Regions from separate parts of the Paenibacillus sp. NPDC058898 genome, predicted to be linked through region 1. Evidence: predicted binding sites of a transcription regulator. Region 1 holds the regulator's gene; the other holds the start of a gene.
The links. Region 1 encodes CtsR, which represses protease genes until heat stress. Its sites were predicted from a motif close to ATGGTCAATAAAGGTCAAACA; they were not measured.
Positions count from the first base shown of each region.

Region 2: the regulator CtsR is predicted to act here: its motif matches at 1,719-1,739, upstream of clpP (ATP-dependent Clp endopeptidase proteolytic subunit ClpP).

Region 1 is NZ_JBMOSM010000021.1:8,873-12,290, forward strand. It holds gene ACOZB4_RS31225 (sugar kinase) at 1-472, shown strand, start outside; gene ACOZB4_RS31230 (GntR family transcriptional regulator) at 481-1,197, shown strand; gene ACOZB4_RS31235 (CtsR family transcriptional regulator) at 1,560-2,021, shown strand; gene ACOZB4_RS31240 (UvrB/UvrC motif-containing protein) at 2,046-2,570, shown strand; gene ACOZB4_RS31245 (protein arginine kinase) at 2,609-3,418, shown strand, end outside.
Region 2 is NZ_JBMOSM010000018.1:19,882-23,299, reverse strand. It holds gene ACOZB4_RS29980 (PdaC/SigV domain-containing protein) at 1-563, shown strand, start outside; gene clpP (ATP-dependent Clp endopeptidase proteolytic subunit ClpP) at 1,047-1,643, opposite strand; tRNA gene ACOZB4_RS29970 (tRNA-Arg) at 1,805-1,879, opposite strand; gene ACOZB4_RS29965 (sugar-binding transcriptional regulator) at 2,250-3,293, shown strand; gene gap (type I glyceraldehyde-3-phosphate dehydrogenase) at 3,393-3,418, shown strand, end outside.

The DNA.
Region 1 (3,418 bases):
TGCCAAGCCGCACTATGAGGAAATGCTGTCTTTAGCGGATATCGTCTTTATGAATGAGAAAGATGCCATCTATATCCTTGGCATGGAGACGACCCGGGAGGATCAGAGCGAACAGCTGCAGGAGTTGATCCCGAAGGTGGCAGCGAAGTATAATATTACGGTTGCGTCGGGTACCCACCGCAAGATCAACGGGGATAACACTCATTCCCTGCAAGGCTATCTCTACACGGATGGAGCGTTTCACTTTTCCAAAACCTTGACGTTTTCCGTCCATGACCGTATCGGCGCAGGTGATGCCTACGCCAGTGGGGTGATTCACGGGATCTCGGAGGGATATGAACCGAATCGGACGGTTGATTTTGCCGCAGCTGCTGCGATGCTTGCCCATACCGTAACAGGGGATACGCCGACGGCGAGCGAACGCGAAGTGCTTCAGGCAATGAGTCATCATATGTCTGACGTGGAAAGGTAGGAGGAAGCATGTCGATCACGCGGAAGAACGGTCCGTTATACTTGCAAATCAAGAAGATCATAAAAGATCGGATTCTGCATGGGGAGTATCCACTTGGCTCCCATATTCCTTCCGAGCCGCAGCTGGAACAGGAATTTAACGTTAGCAAAATGACGGTCCGCAATGCGATCCAGGAGTTGTATCAGGAAGGGTATGTAGAGAAGCGGAGCGGGGTAGGAACGATTGTGACCCGGAACACTTCCTTCTCCAAGCTTTCCAAAGGCAAGCTGTTCACCGAGATTCTGGTCGAAGAAGGACACCAGATTCGGAAACGCCACCTGAAGACGGAATGGGTGCTCAATGAGCCGGATAGCGAATTGTTCTTAAAATTCGGGGAGCGGTGCCTGCTTATTGAACGTTTGTATTTACTGGACGGGAGCCCTTTCATTTACTACACCCACTATGTGTCATCCCAAGTGGATATGGGTGAAGAGTTCGGTTCCACCGAACTGCCGTCTCTGTATGACCGCATCGAGGAGAGTCAAATTACGCTGGAGAATTTCCGCGACCGTTTTCTGGCGACCGTGGCAAATGAGGAGATTGCCTCCTTGCTTGAAGTAAGTATAGGCGCGCCGTTACTGAAGCGGCTCAGATCCTCTTATGACGGGACAGGCAGTATCATTGAATACAGCATCGGTTATTACAATACGGAATTACAGCACTACTTGATCAGTTATGATGCTTGAAGATGTAGACGATACAGGAGCACGATATGGAGAAGTGGCCTTGAGACCGGTTTTCACCCGGCATGAAGGCTGCTTCTTTTTTTGTTGCCCTTGAAATGAATTGTTCTAGGGAAAGAGGCTATAAGCGGTCAAAGAACTGGGTACAATAAGAATAACTGCTAACCGCGACAAATTGAGAAGAACCCTCTTGGCAAAATGAAAAAATGTGCTATAATGAGATCAAAGTCAAAGAAAGTCAAAGTCAACGAGAGGGTTCGCTGATTTTGATTATGGTTAAAATTAACGTATAAGCAAGGCTCTGTGCGGACGTGTAAGATCACTATCCGTCTTAACGTTTCAAACAGTGGAGGATGAACAGACCAATGCGTAATATCTCTGATATTATCGAACAATACCTGAAGAGCATATTGCAGGAAAGTCCGGAGGGTACCGTTGAAATTCAACGCAACGATCTGGCGGAGCAATTTTCTTGCGTTCCTTCCCAGATTAACTACGTGATCAGTACACGGTTCACGCTGGAGAAGGGCTTTCTTGTCGAGAGCAAGCGAGGCGGGGGCGGGTACATACGCATCCAGCGTATCGAGCTTCCCCAGCATACTGCACTCCAGCAGCATCTTCACCATACCATTGGCAGCATGATTGATCAGACGGTGGCTGAAGGATTGATTTACCAGCTGGAGGAATCCCGGTTTTTAACGAGGCGGGAGGCCAGCCTGATGCGGGCCGCCATTTCGAGGGAGTGCCTGAATGTGAAGCTTCCTTATCGGGATGAGCTGCGTGCAAGGATTATGAAGGCGATGCTTATTTCTTTATTAGGTAAGTGAGTCTGTGTAAGGAGGCATCGGATTATGTTATGCCAAGAATGCGGTAAACGGCCGGCGACACTTCATTTCACCAAAATTGTGAACGGGGAGAAAACGGAGTTTCATTTTTGTGAAACCTGTGCCCGTGAAAAAGGGGAATTGATCCCCGGCACGTCGAATGGTTTTTCTATACACAGTTTGCTGTCAGGCCTTCTGGATCTGGATCCTTCAGGCAAGGGCCAGAGCCCCGGTGCAAAAATGGCTCAGACGCTGCAATGTGAAGAATGCGGTATGACGTATTCCCAGTTCAGCAAGCTTGGCCGGTTCGGCTGCAGCTCGTGTTATAAATATTTCTCGGATCGATTGGATCCATTGTTTAAGCGAGTCCATGGGGGGACTTCCCATGTCGGCAAAGTGCCGAAGCGTACGGGTGGCCGGATTCAGATCAAACGCCAAATCGATGACCTTAAGAAGGAGCTTCAAATTCGGATCGTGCAGGAGGAGTTTGAAACGGCTGCCGAGATACGGGACCAAATCCGTGAGCTGGAGCGAAATATGGCTCAGGGATAAGATTGTAAGATTTTGCACTTTAGTAGGAGGAATGCGTGATGTCTAATCTCCGGTTTACCGATTCGGCGCTGAGCGAGTGGATGCGCGGGAACGGTCAGGATTCCGACATTGTCATCAGCACCCGTGTTAGGGTGGCGCGCAATCTGCAGCATCTTCCTTTCCCGCTGCTGGCAACGGATCAGCAGTCAGGAGAAGTGCTAGAGCGCCTGACGGATGTATTGAAGAATAAGGACGATTTGCAGGATTTCGGGGATTTGCATGTAATTAAATTAAGTGAGATTGATGAGCTGGATAAGAAGGTTCTTGTTGAGAAGCATCTAATCAGTCCCAATCTGGCGAATGAATCCCGAAACGGTGCAGTCATCCTTACTGAAGATGAATCCGTCAGCATTATGATCAATGAAGAGGATCACCTGCGCATCCAGTGTTTATATCCCGGATTTCAGGTTCGTGAGGCATGGGCACGTGCGACGGCGCTGGATGATGTTTTTGAATCCGAGATCGATTATGCGTTTGATGACAAGCGAGGTTATCTTACAAGCTGTCCGACGAATGTCGGCACCGGTCTTCGCGCATCCGTCATGATGCATCTGCCCGCTCTTGTTATGACACAGCAGATTAACCGGATTCTCTCGGCTGTATCGCAGGTAGGCTTGACGGTAAGAGGGATTTACGGTGAAGGCAGCGAAGCGTTAGGCAACCTGTTTCAAATCTCGAATCAGATTACGCTCGGTCAAACCGAGTCGGAGATCATTGAGAATCTTCACAGCGTCGCCCTGCAAATCATCGAGCATGAGAAGAATGCCAGAGCCCGGCTCTTGGGTGAATCCAAGCTTCGGATTACGGAT
Region 2 (3,418 bases), on a different contig from region 1:
TAGCGCTGAAGAAGAAGATTCAGGGCGTGGATGCCGTTGTGAACTATCCTGTAATCAGCGGACTCGATAATGCAGAGGTCCAAGCTGAAATCAACAAAGTGTTGAAAGAAAATGCTTCCGGCGTAATCACAGGTGCTGAAGGGAATGCTGAAGAATTCCCTCCTTCGGAATCCAATCTCCGCTACGAATTCAGTGGTGACTTTGTGGTTCATTACAACCAGAACGATATCCTGAGCATTACGACGTACGATTATTCTTATACCGGCGGCGCCCATGGGATGACCTTCCGTAAAAGCTTCACCTTCTCCTTGAAGGATGGCAAGCAAATGAAGCTGGGCGATTTCATCAACATGCAGGGCAAGAATAAACAGAAGCTGAACAACCTTGTGCTGAACACGATGAAAAAAGAAGGGGGCTACCTCGGCGGATTTGAGGGCGTGCCTGCGGATGCTGATTTTTATGTGAAGGATAATGCTGCGGTGCTGTACTTCCAGCTTTATGAGTACACCGCGTATGCCTATGGATTCCCTGAGTTTGAGCTGAAGCTCAAAGAGTGGAAGTAAGAATATACGGTAAGCGGTTTGTGTAAACTGCAATCATTTATTTTCATATACTATAGCTTGTCTAGAAACATGATGTTGTCCTGATGTAACGCTGTGCTGGAACGAGTTGCGAAAATCCCCTGATCACGTGAGCGTGGAGTGTATACTCCCGCTTCCTGCGGTCAGGGGATTTATTGTTTTATCCCGAGGCTTGCCTTTTCCCCTCCCTAAAAAGTTAAGGCAGGCCTTTTAGGAGGGGCGCCTTACCGTCTTTAGGTTTTATTGAAAAAGTTGTCCCCTCCAGTGAGAGTATCCCCCGGAGGAGCAACGCGTTCGCCTTTGAAATCGGGAAACAACCTATCCATTCATTCCAGTTTCCTGATTTCAACTGCGACCGAAGGGGATACTCTCACTCTCCCGAATTGAAGTTTTCAATAAATCCCCTTCAGAGAATAAGAAAGGGCAGGCACCAGATAACGGCGCCTGCCCTTTACTTCATTTCTTTTATAAGCCTTGCGGCGGTGTATTCTCTAATACTTGATCGATCAGGCCATATTCTTTGGCTTCGTCGGCCGTCATGAAGTAGTCGCGATCGGTATCCTTCTCGATGCGCTCCAGCGGTTGGCCAGTGCGATCAGACAGGATGCGGTTTAGCTTATCGCGCATTTTGAGAATGCGGCGAGCACGGATCTCAATATCCGTTGCTTGACCTTGTGCGCCGCCGAGCGGCTGGTGAATCATAATCTCGCTGTTAGGCAGACCGTAACGTTTGCCTTTAGCGCCTGCGTTGAGCAGGAATGCACCCATAGAAGCAGCCATGCCGACACAGATCGTCGAAACGTCCGGCTTAATGAACTGCATCGTATCGAATATCGCCATACCTGCGGTAATGGAACCGCCAGGACTGTTGATGTAAAGATGAATATCCTTCTCAGGATCCTCAGCCGACAAGAACAGCATTTGGGCAATGATGGAATTGGCGACCACGTCATTTACGTCGGAGCCGAGGAAGATAATGCGGTCTTTCAGCAATCTGGAATAGATGTCGTACGCCCGCTCACCGCGGTTGCTTTGTTCAACGACCATAGGTATAAAACTCACGTGGAAAACCTCCTCTTAAGTACCTCATATAAATACTGTTACCGTATTACCCACATGATAAACAATTTAAATCAAAAAGTCAAAGATAGTCAAACTATTGGGTAAAAAAAAGAGCCGTCATGGGCACTTTAGGGTAATCAGTATAGAGAATAAAGATAAAATGGCGCGCCCGCGAGGAATCGAACCTCGATCTCAGGCTCCGGAGGCCTACGTCATATCCATTGGACCACGGGCGCATAAGAAAAATGTCTATCGACGTACATTCAAAGAAGACATACCGCGTTTAGCGGTAGTTTTTCTTGCGATATCAGGAAGCTGACTCCGCGAAGTTTATACTTTCTGATATCTAAAAAATTAGCAACGAAGTTGATTATACCGCATCTATTTCAAAAATACAATAGCAGACAAAACTTTGTTCCTATTATATAGACAAGCCTGTAGTTGGTCATAATGAATAAGAATGCTTGGGGTAGAGAAATATACTTTCGGACACTTGCAACCGGCATGATTATTGGTTAGAATAAGGGTGGGACTTAAAAAGTTCAACTGGGACATTTTACGACCAGGTAGAGGAGAGCCGAGACGAAGTTTGCAGGAGTGGAATGCATGCGTAACCTATTAGAAATACAAGAGCAGCTTCTGCCGGATCTGATGGAAATTCTTAAACGAAGGTATTCCATCCTTCATCAGATCAAGCTGTCCGGAATTGTTGGCCGAAGAACATTGGCTTCATCACTCTCGATGACCGAGCGTGTCCTCAGAGCAGAGACTGATCTTCTGAAAGCGCAAGGGCTAATCGAGATTGAAACGCTTGGCATGCGGATCAGCAGCTCAGGGATATGCTTGCTGGAGGAACTCGAACCGGTAATGAATGAGTTATTCGGACTGGTTGAACTGGAAGAGAAGATTCGTCAGGCTTATGGGCTTCGTAAAGTGGTCATTATTCCCGGTGACAGTGAGTTATCTCCGGAAGTCAAACGCGAGCTTGGCCGTGCCGGAGCAAGAACGCTGCTAAGCTTTGTAAAGGATGGAGATACGATCGCCGTAACAGGCGGCTCCACGCTCGCCGAAGTAGCAGAGCAGATGTCCTCTTTACCTGGTGGCGAACCGCTGACAAGCACTTGGTTTGTGCCTGCCCGGGGCGGTCTCGGGGAGAGTGTCGAGATTCAAGCGAACACCATTGCCTCCAAGATGGCAAAGCGCGTGGGGGCTGAGTACCGATTACTTCATGTACCGGATCTGCTAAGCGAAGATGCCTACCAGTCTTTGGTACAGGATCAGCATATCCAGGAAATTGTGGATGTGATCAGGCGCTGCCGAGTCATTATTCACGGCATCGGAGATGCCATGGAAATGGCAAGAAGGCGGAAGCTGGATGAAAACTCTATTCAGAACTTGCAGGCAGATGGCGCGATTGCGGAATCCTTTGGCTACTACTTTAGTGAAGATGGTGAAGTTGTCCACAAAATGCTTACCCTTGGGCTTCGGCTTGAGGATATTATGCAGACAGAGACGATCATCGGCATTGCTGGAGGGCAAGGCAAGGGCAAGGCGATTCACGCGGTGCTAAAATTCGGACATGAGGATATTCTCGTTACCGATGAAGCAGCTGCACTGGAAGTCGAGAAGGAGATTGACGCCGGTATTTGAATCCACGGGCGTACAACTGATTTTTCATTATTGTTGTCTTGATTGGCTTAACGGCCAATCTTGAATATATAAATTTTACAAATATGGAGGGAACTACTCATGGTTAAAGTAGGTATTAACGGTTT